4 regions of the Crossiella cryophila genome follow, and region 1 is predicted to be linked to each of the others. Evidence: riboswitches for the same ligand, from Rfam matches in the RefSeq annotation. Region 1 holds a riboswitch; each other region holds the start of a gene.
What was found. A riboswitch is a leader RNA that binds a small molecule or an ion and turns the genes downstream of it on or off. The one in region 1 is predicted to bind cobalamin.

Region 1 (4,133 bases):
GGCGGCCGCGGTGAGGGCGGCGATGAACGGGGCGAGGTCGGGCACGTTGAACACCACGTTGCCGCACACCACCACATCGGCGGCCCCGGCCCGCATGGCCAGATCCGGCCAGCGGCCGCGCAGCCCGCGCGTTGGCACGCCGAGGGATTCCGCGCTCTCAACGCAGGCGGCGAGCAGGTCGGCGTCGGCGTCCACCGCGGTGAACCCGGTGACCAGCCCGGCGGCCAGCAACGGCAGGCTGCTCGCCCCGGCCCCGGCGCCGATGTCCAGCAGCGACCCGGATTCCGCCAGCGCGGCCCTGGCCTGGTCGTGGGTGGCCCCGGCGGGTGCGGCGAGCTGGGCGGCGGCGCGGCGGCGGAACACCTGACGCGGCAACACCCACGGCGATTCGGCGGCCCCGGCCAGCACGTGCGCCGGGATGGCCCAGTCCGCGAGCTGCCGGGCCCAGCGTTGTTGTGCGGTGCTCACCGGGCAAGCATAGGGCCGGGGCCGCGGGCTCCTCGCCCCGCGGCCCCGGCCCGTTGATGCTATGCGGCCAGCGCCTGCGTGTCAGCCTTGCGCAGCTGACGGTCCAGCAGCAGGCCGAACACACTGGCCAGCACCGTCCACAGGGTGGCCAGCTGGATCAGCGAGTACAGCCGGAACTGCCAGAGCAGCGGGGCCGGGATGTCCGCCGGGATCGGGTCGTTGTTGGCGGGCAGCAGGATGACCACCAGCGCCAGCAGGACCACAGTGGACAGTCCGGTCAGCACGAGCCGGACCGAGCGGTCAAGACCCTTGCGGGCCAGGAAACGGTTGAACCACGGCGCCAGGTTGGCCAGCACCAGGCCCGCGACGATGACCGCCAGGTACAGCAGCGTGCGTTCCTCCACAGTGGACGGATCGCCGACGCCGGGCGGGTTGGCCGGGTACTTCAGGCCGGGCAGCAAGGAGATCGTCAGGAACCCGACCCCGCCCAGCAGCAACGCGCGGTCCAGGTCGGCCCGGCCGGGCAGCCGGTGGCGCAGCCGCGCGAAGGCGACCGCGAAGACCAGGCCGATGGCCAGCCCGATCACCACGGTGGCCAGCAGCCCGCCGACGAGCTGGGTGCCCCGGTCGAACAGCTCCTCGTGGTGGTCGCCCGCCGAGGGTTCGGCCGGGCGGGCCTCCTCCACGGCGAGTGCGGCCTCCAGGGGGATCTCGGTCAGGAAGTACTGCACCGCGGCGCCTGCCAGCCCGGCGATCACGCCGGCCAGCCCGCCGCGGAGCAGCGTGGACCCGAAGGTGGGACTAGTCATCTGCGGGTCCCCGTTCAGTGGCACGGAACGCCGAGCGCGTGGCGCCCGTCGTGCGCGAACTCGTGGATCAGCTCGGAGCTGTGCGCCAGCAGCAGACCGTTCTCCTGCAACAGGACGTACAGGACGATCAGCGCGGCCGCGGCGACCAGCCAGGACCAGGCTGGCACCGCGATGGCGGTCGGTCGATCGGGGGACGCGGCGGATGCCGACATGTTCTCCTCCATACCTCGTGGACGGTTCCGTGCGCGCCGCAGCCGGTCTCCTGGCTCCCGGATCATGGCCACGTCTCCTGCCTTCCCAGCCGGCGAACCGGCCAGTGGCCTTGATCGAGACGGGACTTCCCCGGTCACAGTGGCGAGGACCACGCCGGATTCGCACCGGCTTCCCGAACACTGCGGCCCAGTGACCGTAGGCCACCCGCCAGCGGCGCAGCCAGCTCTGAACGGGTCATCAGGATCACAATCAGGTGGCGATACGGCATTGCGCGGAACTTTCGTCGCGCCCAGACGTTCACCTGCTGGATCCCGGGGTGGGGGCGATCAGACGTCCGGGGCGATCCGGGTCAGCAGTGCGGCGGTGACGGGGTCGCGGGTGGCGGTGGCCGCGGTCATCGCGGCCAGCTGGTCGATCAACCAGTCGATCAGTTCCTCACGGCTGTGATCGCGGTCCTGCAACCAGATCAGCAGGGTGCCCTCGACCACCGCGACCCAGCAGCGCAGGGTCAGCAGCATGAACGGGCTCGGCTCGGTGACCCCGGTGACGTCCAGGATCTCCCGCACCGCGACGTGCCGGACCTCGTCGACCAGCGTGTCGGTGTCCCTGGTGGCGACCACGGATCCACTGCGCAGCAACGCGATGTAGGCGGTGGCGTAGGTGTCGGCGACGTCGACGAACACGCCGAGGGCGTAGCGGAGCTGATCGATCAGCGTGCCGGGCTCGCGCCGGGTCAGCCGGTCCACCAGCTCGTCCACCGCGGTGCGCAGCGCGGCCACGTGCACCTCGCGCAGGCTGCCGAAGTAGCGGTAGAACAGTGCTCTGGACACGTCGGCGTGGGTGATGATGTCCTCGATCGACACCAGTTCCGGCGCCCGGCTGCTGTACAGCTCCAGTGCGGCGCCGATGAGGTCCTCGCGGCGTTCGGCCGGGGACATCCGCCGTTTGCGCCGGGGCTGGCCGCTGGTCTCGGTCAGTTCAGTCATGTCCGGTTCATCATCACAGATCCAGGGTGAGCCGGGTGCGCCCGCGGGTCACGCAGATGCGCGCCTGGTCCGGTTCGTCGGCCGGATGGACGCGGTCCACTTCGCCGTCGAGCACCCGGACCCGGCAGGTGCCGCAGAAACCCTGCTGGCAGGAGTAGCCGACGTCGGGCAGCACGGCGCGGATCGCGGTCAGCGCGGAGACCTCGGCCGGCACCGGCACGGTGACGCCGGTGCGGCGCAGTTCGACCTCGAAGGGCGCGCCGCCCAGGATCGGCGGCGGGCTGAAGCGTTCGCTGTAGAGCGGCCTGCGCACCGGGACGGCCTGTTTGACCGCGGCCAGCATGGGTGGCGGGCCGCAGCAGTAGAGCACCGAGTCGCCGGGGTCGACCAGGTCCGCCGCGGTGGGTGGGCCGCCGTGCTCGTCGTCGGCGTGCACCCGCACCCGGTCGCCGTAGCGGGCCAGCTCGGCCAGGAACGGCAGGCTGGCCCGCGACCGTCCACTGTAGACAAGTCGCCAGTCCGCACCCGCCATGGCGGCGGCGTGCACCATCGGCAGGATCGGGGTGATCCCGATGCCACCGGCCAGGAACAGGTACCGCGGGGCACGCACGAACGGGAAGGCGTTGCGCGGGCCACGGATGCCCAGTTCGTCCCCGGCACGCAGTTCGTGCACCTCGCGCGAGCCGCCACCGCCGTCGGCGATCCGGCGCACCGCGATCCGGTAGCCGACCGAACGGTCGGTAGGGTCCCCGCACAGCGAGTACTGCCGTCGCTTGCCCGAGGGCAGGTGCACGTCCAGGTGGTGGCCGGGCTGCCAGGCGGGCAGCTGGACCCGGTCGACGGCGACCAGACGCAGGCTGACCACGTCCTCGGCCTCGGCCCTGACCTCGGCGATCCGCACCCGCCGCGGTGGCTCGACCGGCCTTTCGGCGGCCCCGCCGCGGCGCAGCAGCCGGATGTAGCCGTCCATCGCGCGCGCCGCCCAACCGACCAGTCGGTCGGGACCGGCGCCGATGGGGTGCGGCGGGGTGTCCTGGCGAGTCATCAGTGCTCCGCGGCCCTGGCCGCCGGCGAGGTCGCCAGGTAGGCCACGGCACGGGCGGTGGAGCCCTCCTGGGAGGGGTGGTAGGAGCGGCGCAGGAAGGTGGACAGCTTGCGCAGCAACGATCCGTAGCCGGGCAGCAGGCCGCGCCGGGCACTGCGCGGCACATCCCGCCAACTCGACTTGACCTGCCCGCGCAGCACCGGGTCGGCCTGCATCAGGTAGCGCAGGCCGCGCACCCAGCACAGCGTCAGCGCGGGCGCGACGACGGCCATCGCGCGCAGTCGCCGCAGGTAGCTGCCGTCGATGTGCTGGTACAGGTCGAAGGCGACCGAGCGGTGCTCGACCTCCTCGGCCCCGTGCCAGCGCAGCAGGTCCAGCATGGTCGGGTCGAGGCCTGCCCGGTCCAGGCCGCGGGCATCCAGGACCCACTGCCCGAGGAAGGCGGTGACGTGTTCCACCGCGGCCACGTAGGCCAGCCGTTCGATCAGCCAGGCCCGCTGCCCGCGCGCGTCCAGGTCCCGGTCGCCGAGGATCCGGCCGAAGATCCACTCCAACTGCCGCACGTACGGATCCGGGTCGATCCCCTGTTCCCGCAGGTGTTCCTGGGCGCCC
Region 2 (4,133 bases), 340 kb from region 1:
AACGCGCGGTGCAACCGGCCGGGCGGCGTGTGCGCCTCTTCGACCGAGGTCTCCCCGATCGTGTTCCCGTCCGGATCGACGAGTTCGACGATCCTGCGCACGACAGCCATCCTGACCCCTTTGTATCCCGTGTGGCCTGGTCGGGAGCCACCGTAATGAGGCAAGCCCGCCGGGGTCCATGCACCGGCAGAGTGGACCCACACCGCACCACGGTACTTCTTCCAGTGCGGGTCCACTCCGGACTGACTCAGCCGTTGTCGATCTCCGCCCGGACCGTGCGGGCGGCCTCGACCATCACCCGCAGCGCGGGCTCGACCTCGGCGTAGCCGCGGGTCTTGAGCCCGCAGTCCGGGTTCACCCAGACCCGTTCGGCCGGCAGCCAGCGCAGTGCGCGGCGGAGCTGGGCGGCCTGTTCGGCGACCTCGGGGACCACCGGCGAGTGCACGTCGAACACGCCGGGGCCGACGCCGCTGGTGAGTGCGCCGACGGCCTCGGCGGCCCCGCCGGAGCGGGCCGACTCGATGCTGATCACGTCCACGTCCAGCTCGCGGACCGCCTCGACCACGGTGGCCAGTTCGGCGTAGCAGACGTGCGTGTGCACCTGGGTCGCCGCCTTCGCACCCGCGGTGGCCAGCCGGAACGAGCGCACCGACCACTTCAGGTAGTCGGCGCGGTGCTCGGCCCGCAGCGGCACGCCCTCCAGCAGACCTGGCTCGTCCACCTGGATCACCCGCAGGCCGGCCGCCTCCAGGTCGGCGACCTCGTCCCGCAGGGCCAGTGCGACCTGGTTCGCGGTGTCCGCGCGCGGCTGGTCGATCCGCACGAAAGCCCACTGCAGCAGGGTGACCGGGCCGGTGAGCATGCCCTTGACCGGGCGAGTGGTGCGGGACTGGGCGTAGGCGGAGTACTCCACCGTCATCGGCTCGGGCCGGGTGACGTCGCCGTGCACGATCGGCGGGCGGGCGCAGCGGGTGCCGTAGGACTGCACCCAGCCGAGTTTGGTGACGGCGAACCCGGCCAGCTTCTCGGCGAAGTACTCGACCATGTCGGTACGCTCGGGCTCACCGTGCACGAGCACGTCCAGATCGAGTTCCTCCTGCAGCGCCACCACCTTGTCCACCTCGGCGCGCAGCACCGCGTGGTAGTCGGCCGCGCTCAACTCGCCCGTGCGGTGCCCGGCGCGGGCCCTGCGCAGTTCACCGGTCTGCGGGAACGAGCCGATCGTGGTGGTGGGCAACCGCGGCAGCCCGAGTTCCTTCTGCTGCAACACGAACCGCTCCTCAGCGGGCGCGGGCCGCAGTTCGTCCTGTTCGGACAGTCCGGCGATCCTGGCCCGCAGCACGGTGTCCTGGCGCACCGGGGTGCGGTGCACCAGGTCGCTGGCGGCGAGCTGTTCGGCGATCGCCGGGGTGCCCTCGCGCAGACCGCGCGCGATGGCCACCACCTCGGCCACCTTCTGCTTGGCAAAGGCCAGCCGCCGCACCAGCTCCGCGGGCAGTTCGTCCTCCACCGCCAGGTCGACCGGCACGTGCAGCAGCGGGCTGCCCGCGGTCACCACCACCTCGGCGGCCATCCCGGCCAGCACGGTCGCGGTGGCCAGGGCCCGGCGCAGGTCGGTGCGCCACACGTTGCGCCCGTCGACCAGCCCCGCGGCCAGCCGCTTGCCGCGCAGCCCGACCTCGCCGACCGCGGCGGGCAGGTCCTCGCCGGCCGCGCCGGAGAAGTCCAGTCCCACGGTGTGCACCGGCAGTCCGGCCAGGGTGCCCAGCGCGGCGGGCGCGGGGAAGCCGTAGTAGGTCTGCACCCACAGCTCAGGCCGCGCGGGCGACTCGGCCAGGTAGGCATAAGCCCTGGTGAACGCGTCGAGCTGGGCCTGGCTGAGGTCGGTGACCAGCGAGGGCTCGTCGAGCTGGACGGTCCCGGCCCCGGCCGCCTTGAGCTGTCCGAGCAGCTCGCGGTAGGCCGCCAGCACGTCGTCGAGGCGGTCCAGCGGGTCGAACCCGGCGGGCGCGTCCGCCGCCGCGGCCGACAGCAGCAGGAAGGTCACCGGCCCGAGGAGCACCGGACGCCCGGGAATGCCCAGTTCCACGGCCTCCCGGTACTGCCGCACCGGCTGGTCGCCGCGCAGCGCGATGGGCGTGTCCGGCCCGATCTCGGGCACCAGGTAGTGGTAGTTGGTGCCGAACCACTTGGTCATCTCCAGCGCCGGCGCCTCGGGCCGCCCACGCGCCATCGCGAAGTAGGTGTCCAGGGGGTCCTCGCCTGCCCGCACGTGCCGCGGCGGCACGGCGCCGAGCAGCACGGCGGTGTCCAGCACGTGGTCGTAGCGCGACTGGGTGCCGGTGGGCACCTCGTCCAGCCCGGCCTGATGGAGTTCGGTGAGCGTGTCCAGCCGCAGCCTGGTGGTGGTCTCGTCCAGGTCGGTGGCGCTGACCCGACCGGCCCAGAAGCCCTCGATGACCCGTTTCAACTCGCGGTTCGGCCCGATCCGCGGGTAGTCCAGGGTGGTGGCCGACACGGTCGCTCGATCAGTGGTCATGTTGAGACGTCCTTCTTCCCTCGAGAACGACACCCCGGTCCGGGGGCGGAGGAAGAAAGAACGCACGCGCGGCTACCAGACCGTGCGCGACGGTCAAGCGCCCCACGGCCATCCCTCGTAGCCGAACCGGGAACGCGCCCACCCAGGTGGCGGACGCGGCCGATGGCAGGTCTTCGGACTCGCGGGCAGGCCTGGGCTCAGGCTCCTACTGGCCGTCGCTTCCCAGACACGGCGTGCGTCCAGTGCGATGACGGCGGTCGTTCCCGCTAACCGCTGCGGGGCAGTCCCGGATTCCCACCGGGTTCCCTCTTGCGACGCCACAAACCCCATCTCGGGACCCATGGCGAACCACCAGCGCTTTCGACCCTACCCGCCGTAACTCTTCGGCGGCAGCCCGCGACACTGTTCGCATGGGGCAGGACACCGTGACCGCGATCACCTTCCAACAGGTCCAGAAGCTGGTGAAACAGGGCCGCGTCCAGGACAGCAAACTGGTTGACGCGGTGGACAAACTCGCCGGGGTGATCCTCCTGGTCTCCGGCGTCACCATCGCCAAGGAGGCCCTGTCACTACTGGGCGCGAAGAACGAAATCACCAAACTCGGCCAGGCCGCGGCCAAGAAACTCCTCAACCGCGGGGCCGGCGATTTCCTGGACCGCTCCCGCCGCATGGCCGCAGCCCACTGCTTGTTGACCTACACCGCCTTCTTCACGGCGCTGGAGCGGCACGCGCCGGACCTGATGGCCCAGATCGCGCTGACTGACGCGGAGAAGCTCCAACTGCTCCCCGACCGGGTGCTGATCGACCACCCGATCAAACTTCCCCATCCGGCGCACAGCGAGCACTCGAACCGGCATGCCCTCTGCCTCGACCTGGCCAACCGAATCACGCAATTCGCCACAGGCCTCAACCACCATCTCCGTGACCGCGAACTGACCGAATCCATCCAGGCCGCAGTCAACGCAACCGAGGAGATATACCAGGCTCAGTACGTCGAACTGTTGCGCGACAGCCCCGATCTCACCGCCTGGGTAAGCCGCCAGGACCAGCACCGCATCGACCGCGGCCTGCAAGACCTCGCGACCCGGATCACCGAACTACACCCCGGCGCACAGAGCGACGCCACCGCTACTGATCTGTCCACTGTGTACGGTCTCCGCCTTGCCGATCCTGTCTTCGGCGACCGCACCCAAGCTGATGGCCTGGTCTTCCCGACCAAACAGGACGCCTTCATCCCCCAGGCGTTCAAGGTGATCCGCAACCGGACCGGCGACGCCAACCTCGAACACGAACCCCGCTGGATCAACCTACCAATTCACGAGGACCTCGGCGAGTTCCTGCTGGCGTTCCTGCATTCCCCCTACAGCACCCAATCCCCGCTGCTCATTCTCGGCCACCCTGGCTCAGGCAAATCGCTGCTGACCGAGGTCCTTGCCGCCCGCCTGGCCGCTCCCGCGTTCACCGTGGTCCGGGTCGAACTCCGTGACATCAACCCGGAAACCGACTTCCAGGACCAACTCGAAACCCAGGTAAAGCGAGACACCGGCCGTACCGTCAACTGGTCGGAATTCGCCAGGTCTCGTGCCGACAGCCC
Region 3 (4,133 bases), 3.1 Mb from region 1:
GCCGACCGACCAGCCGGTCGCGCCCTCACCGAGCGCGACCACTTCACCGCAAAGCTCGACCCCCGGTGTGAACGGCAGTGGCGGGCGAACCTGGTACTGACCACGGCAGATCAGCACGTCCGGGAAGTTCAGCGCGGTCGCCCGGACCTTCACCAGCAGCTGGCCGGGGCCTGCCACCGGGTCCGGAACCTCGTCCAGCTTGAGCACATCCCGCGGCTCGCCCAGCTCGTGCACCCGCCATGCCCGCACTACACACCTCCACGCACCGTGATCGGTCAGCCCCCATCGTGTCATGTCTGCACGACACGCAAAACACGGCCATATTGGGCGCGCTTGCGCGGGGGACCCCTACATGTAGTATCCGTTCCGCTGATGGTTCACCGGGCACGCAAACGCCCGGTGAGGCAACAGGGAACCCGGTGCGACTCCGGGACTGCCCCGCAGCGGTGAGTGGGAACGACCGCCGTCACCGGCCGAGCGATCGAGCCGGTACAGCACTGGACGCCACGGTCCGGGAAGCGACGGCCAGTAGGAGACCGGCCTCGGCCGGCACGCCCACGAGTCCGAAGACCTGCCGTCAGCGGGCGCACCGACGGTGTGCCCGGTTCGCGGTCTCGTGGGAAGGCCGAGCGGACGACTGAGCGGCGTACCAGCGCCCCGGTCGGCCCTCGCCTGCCTCTGACTCCGCGGCCCATCGGCGCCGACGCTCGCGAGGAGAGACGACCTGTATGACCGCATCGCCTGCGAGCTGTAGCGAGCCTCAGAGCTAACGCCTCACCAAGCTTCCCCAGCGACGGCAACCGAACCCGCACCCGGGTGCTCGGTCGCCCGGCGCTGCCCTCGTCCGCCCAGCACACATTTTGGAGCAGCTTTCGTGTCAGTGCATTCGCCAGAGATCGCGCCGGGCGCGGTCACGGTGATCCGCCGCAACGGCGCGGTGTCCCCGTTCGAGTCGGGCAAGATCTCGGTCGCGATGACCAAGGCCTGGCTGGCCGTGGAGGGCACCGACGCCGGCGCCTCGCCGCGCGTACGGGAACAGATCGCCGAGCTGACCCAGTCGGTGGAACAGGCTCTGTTGCGGCACGCCGGTCCGGACCGGCCGCTGCACATCGAGCAGATCCAGGACCAGGTCGAACTGACCCTCATGCGGGCCGGGCACCAGAAGGTCGCCCGCGCTTACGTGCTCTACCGCGAGGAGCACACCAAGGCCCGCGCGGAGTCCACGCCCAAGGCCGCGCCGCAGTTCTCGGTGCGTCAGGCCGACGGCACGCTGGCCCCGCTGGACACCGCGCGGCTCGCGCTGGTGATCCAGGAGTCCTGCGCCGGGCTGACCGCGGTCTCCGCGGAGACCGTGCTCGCCGAGACCATGCGCAACCTGTACAACGGGATCAGCCCGGCCGAGCTGAGCGTGGCGCCGGTGATGGCCGCGCGCACCATGGTCGAGAACGACCCGAACTACTCCTACGTCAGCGCCCGGCTGCTGCTGGACAAGGCACGCGGTGAGGCCCTCGGCTTCCTCGCGGGCGAGGAGCGGGTGGCCAGCCACGCGCAGATGACCGAGCAGTACCCGGTCTACTTCGCCGAGTTCATCCGCCGCGGCGTTGAGCTGGACCAGCTCGACACCGAACTGGCCAAGTTCGACCTGGAGCGCCTGGGCGCGGCCCTGGTCGCCGACCGCGACCTGCAGTTCCAGTTCCTCGGCATGCAGACCCTCTACGACCGGTACCTGTTGCACAGCGACGAGGTCCGCTACGAGCTGCCGCAGGCCTTCTTCATGCGGGTGGCCATGGGCCTGGCGCTGCGCGAGGACGACCGCGAGGCGCGGGCGATCGAGTTCTACGACCTGATCTCCAGCTTCGACTTCATGTGCTCCACCCCCACGCTGTTCAACGCGGGCACCACCCGCTCGCAGCTGTCCTCCTGCTTCCTCACCACGGTCGGCGATGACCTGGAGGGGATCTTCCACGGCATCAGCAACAACGCGCTGCTGTCCAAGTACGCCGGCGGGCTGGGCAACGACTGGACCCCGGTGCGCGGTATCGGCGCGCACATCAAGGGCACCAACGGCAAGTCCCAGGGCGTGGTGCCGTTCCTCAAGATCGCCAACGACACGGCGGTCGCGGTCAACCAGGGCGGCAAGCGCAAGGGCGCGGTCTGCGCCTACCTGGAGACCTGGCACATCGACGTCGAGGAATTCCTCGACCTGCGCAAGAACACCGGCGACGACCGGCGGCGCACGCACGACATGAACACCGCGAACTGGGTGCCGGATGAGTTCCTGCGCCGGGTGCGCGCCGACGGCCAGTGGACGCTGTTCTCCCCGGACGAGGTCCCGGACCTGCACGACGCCTACGGCCTGGAGTTCTCCCGCAAGTACGCCGAGTACGAGGCGGCCGCCGACCGCGGCGAGATCCGGGTGTTCCGCCGGGTGCAGGCCAAGGACCTGTGGCGGCGCATGCTGACCATGCTGTTCGAGACCGGTCACCCGTGGATCACCTTCAAGGACCCGTGCAACCTGCGTTCCCCGCAGCAGCACTCGGGTGTGGTGCACTCCTCGAACCTGTGCACCGAGATCACCCTGAACACCACGATCGACGAGGTCGCGGTGTGCAACCTCGGCTCGGTCAACCTGGCCCAGCACATCACCGCCGACGGCATCGACCACGCCCGGCTGGAGAAGACCGTGCGCACCGCGGTCCGCATGCTGGACAACGTGATCGACGTCAACTTCTACACCATCCCCGAGGCGCGCCGGTCCAACATGCGGCACCGTCCGGTCGGCCTTGGCCTGATGGGCTTCCAGGACGCGCTCTACGCGCTGCGCCTGCCGATGGCCTCGCCGGGCGCGGTGGAGTTCGCCGACCGCAGCATGGAGGAGATCTCCTACTACGCGATCTCGGCCTCGGCCGAGCTGGCCGCCGAGCGCGGCGCGTACGAGTCCTTCCCCGGTTCGCTGTGGAGCAAGGGGATCCTGCCGATCGACTCGGTGCAGATCCTGGCCGACAACCGGGCAGGCGACCTCGCGGTGGACCGTTCGTCCACTTTGGACTGGGACACGCTGCGGGCGCGCGTGGTCGAGGTCGGCATGCGCAACTCCAACGTGATGGCGATCGCGCCGACCGCGACCATCGCCAACATCACCGGGGTCAACCAGTCGATCGAACCGCTGTACCGCAACCTGTACGTGAAGTCGAACATGTCCGGCGACTTCACCGTGGTCAACCCGCAGCTGGTGCGCGAGCTGAAGGAGCGCGGGCTGTGGGATGAGGTCATGATCGGCGACCTGAAGTACTTCGACGGCAGCCTCGGCGCCATCGAGCGCATCCCGGCCGAGCTGAAGTCCTTGTACGCCACCGCGTTCGAGCTGGACAGCGAATGGCTGATCGAGGCGGCGGCGCGGCGGCAGAAGTGGATCGACCAGGCCCAGTCGCTCAACCTCTACATGGCCAAGCCCAGCGGCAAGAAGCTGGACTCGCTCTACCAGCTGGCCTGGCTGCGCGGCCTGAAGACCACGTACTACCTGCGCGCGCAGAGCGCCACGCACGTGGAGAAGTCCACCCTGCGCGGCACCGACGGCAAGCTCAACGCCGTCTCCCCCGTGCTGGTGGCGCCCGAGCCCGCCCCGGCCGCGGTCTCCCCCGCCGCCGCCCAGGCCGCCGAGGCGCTGGCCTGCTCCATCACCGACCCGGACTGCGAGGCCTGCCAGTGACCGCCCTTGAACCCTCCGTGGACGCCACCGGCCTCGGCCAGATCGACCGCAGTGGCGGCCGGGTCAGCGTGGACGACAAGGCGATGATCAACTGTCGCGCCGACGTCAACCAGCTGCTGCCGCTGAAGTACAACTGGGCGTGGGACAAGTACCTCGCCGGCTGCAACAACCACTGGATGCCCACCGAGGTCTCCATGCAGGCCGACATCGCCCTGTGGAAGTCCCCGACCGGGCTCACCGACGACGAGCGCCGGGCGATCAAGCGCAACCTGGGCTTCTTCGCCACCTCGGAGTCCCTGGTGGCCAACAACATCGTGCTCGCGGTGTACCGCCACCTGACCAACCCGGAGTGCCGCCAGTACCTGCTGCGCCAGGCCTTCGAGGAGGCCGTGCACACCCACACCTTCCAGTACATCTGCGAATC
Region 4 (4,133 bases), 2.5 Mb from region 1:
GCGCCAGGTCATCCTGGACACCCACGTGCCCGGCGGCGGCTACCGGGTGGCTCGGGTCGAGGACCCGCCCCGGCGGCGGGACGGCGACGGGTATGTCGAGGCGGTGGCGGACTGGCGGGCGCGGCGGGTCGAGCTGTGTGCCGAGTTGATCGCCGAGCACCTGGGGCCGACCGAGACCGGGGCGTTCCTGGTGTGGGGCGATCCGGCGCTCTACGACAGCATCATCGCGGTGGTCGAGGGGGTGCTGGCCGGGGGCGCGGACTTCGAGGTGCGGGTGCGGCCGGGGATCAGCAGCCTGTCCGCGCTGGCCGCCCGGCACCGGATCACCTTCAACCAGATCGCCGGTGCGGTGCAGATCACCACCGGACGCCGGCTCGCCGACGGCTGGCCCGAGGGCGTGGACGATGTGCTGGTGATGCTCGACGCACACAACACCTTCCTCGAACACCTTGACGAACCGGGCGCGACCATCCATTGGGGCGCCTACGTGGGCACCGCGGACGAGATCCTGATCGCCGGACCGCTGGTGGCGGTGGCCGAACAGATCGTGGCGAGCAGGCAACGTGCCAGGGACGCCAAGGGGTGGATCATGGACTCCTACCTGCTGCGCCGTTCTGCCGGTGGAGTCTAAGGAAAATCCCAGATCCTGAGCGTTGCTCCCACGGTGCGCTACGCTCGCGAGGCTGGTGGTTCGCCCGGCCGTTGAACGGCTTGGCGAGGCAAGAGGGAACCCGGTGCGAATCCGGGACTGCCCCGCAGCGGTGAACGGGAACGAAAGCCGTCATCAAGCACTGCGCGCGAGCGTGGGAAGCGACGGCCGGTAGGAGCGAGCACGGCGCCCGTGAGTCCGAAGACCTGCCACTGGTCCGTGAGCCCGCCGGGTTCACGGTGGTCCGGAAGCCTCTCGGGTGGGCTTGTGCGGACGCGGCCTCGTGCCGCCCGCCGGCGTGCCCTGGGATCAATCCGGACTCCTGCACGCTCGCGAGGAGAGAGCTTGTGACCAGCGGTATCGGCGCCACCGTCCTGGGCTATCCGCGGATCGGTCCGCGCCGGGAACTCAAGCGCGCGGTGGAGCAGTACTGGGCGGGCCGCATCGGCCGCGACGCCCTGCTCGCCACCGCCAAGGAGTTGCGCACTTCCACCTGGCTGGAACTGCACGACGCGGGGCTGGATTCGGTCCCCTCCAACACGTTCTCCTTCTACGACCAGGTGCTGGACACCGCGGCCCTGGTCGGCGCGGTCCCTGCGCGCTACCGCCAGGACAACGACCTGGACACCTACTTCGCCGCCGCGCGGGGCACCGATGAGGTGCCGCCGCTGGAGATGACGAAGTGGTTCGACACCAACTACCACTACCTGGTGCCCGAGATCGACCAGGACACCGTGTTCTTCCTGGCCGGTGGCAAGCCGATCGAGGAGTACCGGGAGGCCAAGGCGCTGGGTGTGGACACCCGCCCGGTGCTGCTCGGCCCGGTCACCTTCCTGCTGCTGGCCAAGGGCGCTGACCCGCTGGCCCGGCTGGACGACCTGCTCGCGGTCTACGTGGAGCTGCTCGGCGCGCTGGCCGCCGAGGGCGTGTCCTGGGTGCAGTTCGACGAGCCCGGTTTCGCCGCGGACCGCACCGAGGAGGAGCTGGCCGCGCTGGGCCGCGCCTACGAGCGCCTGGCCGCGGTGCCGAACCGGCCGAAGCTGCTGGTCACCGGCTTCTACGGCCCGCTCGGCCCGGCACTGCCGGTGCTGGCGGGCACCGACATCGAGGCCATCGCGGTCGACCTGGTGGCCGGTACCACCGAGGGCATCGCCAGCGTTCCGGCGCTGCGCGGCAAGACCCTGGTCGCCGGTGTGATCGACGGCCGCAACGTGTGGCGCGCGGACCTGCGCGCGGCGCTGGCCAAGGCGGTCTCGCTGCTGGGCGCGGCCGACGAGGTCGTGGTCGGCACCTCCTCCACGCTGCTGCACGTGCCCTATGACCTGGACGCCGAGACCGGTCTGGAGCCGGAGGTCCGCTCCCGGCTGGCCTTCGCCAGGCAGAAGGTGCGCGAGGTCGTGCTGCTGGGCCGCGCGCTCCGTGAGGGCGCCACCGGTGAGTGGGCCGACGAGGCCGTCCAGCCCACCGCCGAGCCGCGCCGGGACGACGCGGTGCGCGCCAAGGTCGCCGCGTTGCAGCCCGCGGATCGCCTGCGCGCGCCCTACGCCGAGCGGGCCGCCGCCCAGGACGCCAGCCTTGGTCTGCCGCCGCTGGCCACCACCACCATCGGTTCCTTCCCGCAGACCGGCGAGATCCGCACCGCGCGGGCCGGGCTGCGCACCGGGGACCTCACCCAGGCGCAGTACGACGAGCGGATGCGCGCCGAGATCGCCCGGGTGATCAAGCTCCAGGAGGACATCGGCCTGGACGTGCTGGTGCACGGTGAGCCCGAGCGCAACGACATGGTGCAGTACTTCGCCGAGCACCTGGACGGCTTCGCCTCCACCGAACTCGGCTGGGTGCAGTCCTACGGCTCGCGCTGCGTGCGGCCGCCGATCATCCACGGCGACGTCACCCGGCCCAAGCCGATCACCGTGGACTGGGCCACCTACGCCCAGTCGCTGACCAGCAAGCCGGTCAAGGGCATGCTGACCGGCCCGGTGACCATCCTGGCCTGGTCCTTCGTCCGCGATGACCAGCCGCTTGGCCAGACCGCCGACCAGGTGGCACTGGCGCTGCGCGATGAGATCGCCGACCTGGAGGCCGCGGGCATCCAGATCATCCAGGTCGACGAGCCCGCGCTGCGCGAGCTGCTGCCGCTGCACGCGGCCGACCAGCCGGAGTACCTCGAGTGGTCGGTGGGCTCCTTCCAGCTCGCCGTCGCCGGGGCCGCGCCGGCCACCCAGATCCACACGCACCTGTGCTACTCGGAGTTCAGCGAGGTCATCGACGCCATCGACGGCCTCGGCGCGGACGTGACCACCATCGAGGCCGCCCGGTCCAAGATGGAGGTCCTGGAAGACCTGCGCGCCACCGGCTTCAGCCGCGGCGTTGGTCCGGGTGTCTACGACATCCACTCCCCGCGGGTGCCCGGACAGGACGAGGTCACCGACCTGGTCGCGGCCGCGGCCGCCGCGGTGCCGCCCAAGCGGCTGTGGATCAACCCGGACTGCGGGCTGAAGACCCGCGGTTACGCCGAGGTCGAGCCCGCCCTGCGGCACCTGGTCACCGCGGCCCGCAAGGTCCGCGAAACCCTGGTCTGACAACGAAAAAGCGCGTGGTGCGCGGGGGAGACATCCCGCGCACCACGCGCCGACCCGCCCGATCCCTAGACGGGCGGGTGGTCCAGCACGACCACGCCGTCGTGGTCGCTGACCAGGAAATCGCCGGGGCAGAAGGTGATCCCGCCGAACTCCACCGGCACGTCCACCTGCCCGGCCCCGGTTTTGGCGCTGCGCCGTGGATTCGTGCCCAGTGCCTTGATCCCGATGTCCAGGGTGCGCAGCACCGCGGCATCCCGGACCGCCCCGTGCACGAGCAGGCCGCGCCAGCCGTTGCGCCGGGCCAGTTCCGCGATAAGATCGCCGACCAGCGCGGTGTGCGTGGACCCGCCGCCGTCGACCACCAGCACCCGGCCATCCCCCGGCTCGGACAGCACCGCTTTCAGCAATGCGTTGTCCTGTAAGCAGGAGACCGTGCGGACCGGCCCGGCGAAGACCAGCCTGCCGCCGAACTGGCGGAACTGGGTGTCGCAGCTGCGCACCGCGTCGCCCTCCCGGTCGGCCAGATCGGCGGTGGCGAAGGTCTTCGTCGTGGCGGTGCTCATGACGCGCGCACCGCCAGGTGACCGGCGTAGGCCGTGGTGGTGAAGAACGACGGCGGCCGCTCCGCCAGCGCGTTCGCGGTGAACAAGGCGCGCACCGCGTCCCGGCGTTCCGGCCGGATCTCCAGCAACTCCTTGTCCAGCATGGCCTGCACCAGTTCCTCGCTGACCATGCCGCCCTCGGCCAGCGGGGTGATGTGGTAGAGCCACTGCCACACCTGGCAACGCGCGATCTCGGCGGTGGCCGCGTCCTCCATCAGGCCCCCGATGGAGGCCGCCCCTGTCCCGTCCAGCCAGGCCTGGAAGTACTGCGCCGCAACGGAGATGTTGCCGCGCAGCCCC

Region 2: another riboswitch for cobalamin. It lies ahead of metE (5-methyltetrahydropteroyltriglutamate--homocysteine S-methyltransferase); the one in region 1 lies ahead of HNR67_RS33330 (CbtB domain-containing protein).
Region 3: another riboswitch for cobalamin. It lies ahead of HNR67_RS21005 (ribonucleoside-diphosphate reductase subunit alpha); the one in region 1 lies ahead of HNR67_RS33330 (CbtB domain-containing protein).
Region 4: another riboswitch for cobalamin. It lies ahead of metE (5-methyltetrahydropteroyltriglutamate--homocysteine S-methyltransferase); the one in region 1 lies ahead of HNR67_RS33330 (CbtB domain-containing protein).

What each region holds. Positions count from the first base shown of each region.
Region 1 covers NZ_JACHMH010000001.1:7,783,890-7,788,022, forward strand. The annotation lists gene HNR67_RS33320 (class I SAM-dependent methyltransferase) at 1-468, opposite strand, end outside; gene HNR67_RS33325 (CbtA family protein) at 528-1,277, opposite strand; gene HNR67_RS33330 (CbtB domain-containing protein) at 1,292-1,489, opposite strand; cobalamin riboswitch at 1,513-1,689, opposite strand; gene HNR67_RS33335 (TetR/AcrR family transcriptional regulator) at 1,817-2,428, opposite strand; gene HNR67_RS33340 (PDR/VanB family oxidoreductase) at 2,490-3,521, opposite strand; gene HNR67_RS33345 (metal-dependent hydrolase) at 3,521-4,133, opposite strand, start outside.
Region 2 covers NZ_JACHMH010000001.1:8,122,031-8,126,163, forward strand. The annotation lists gene idi (isopentenyl-diphosphate Delta-isomerase) at 1-101, opposite strand, end outside; gene metE (5-methyltetrahydropteroyltriglutamate--homocysteine S-methyltransferase) at 248-2,539, opposite strand; cobalamin riboswitch at 2,687-2,907, opposite strand; gene HNR67_RS34830 (NACHT domain-containing protein) at 2,950-4,133, shown strand, end outside.
Region 3 covers NZ_JACHMH010000001.1:4,689,853-4,693,985, reverse strand. The annotation lists gene HNR67_RS21010 (NADPH:quinone oxidoreductase family protein) at 1-249, opposite strand, end outside; cobalamin riboswitch at 357-593, shown strand; gene HNR67_RS21005 (ribonucleoside-diphosphate reductase subunit alpha) at 881-3,709, shown strand; gene HNR67_RS21000 (ribonucleotide-diphosphate reductase subunit beta) at 3,706-4,133, shown strand, end outside.
Region 4 covers NZ_JACHMH010000001.1:5,276,845-5,280,977, reverse strand. The annotation lists gene cobF (precorrin-6A synthase (deacetylating)) at 1-631, shown strand, start outside; cobalamin riboswitch at 671-877, shown strand; gene metE (5-methyltetrahydropteroyltriglutamate--homocysteine S-methyltransferase) at 997-3,231, shown strand; gene rraA (ribonuclease E activity regulator RraA) at 3,297-3,794, opposite strand; gene aceB (malate synthase A) at 3,791-4,133, opposite strand, start outside.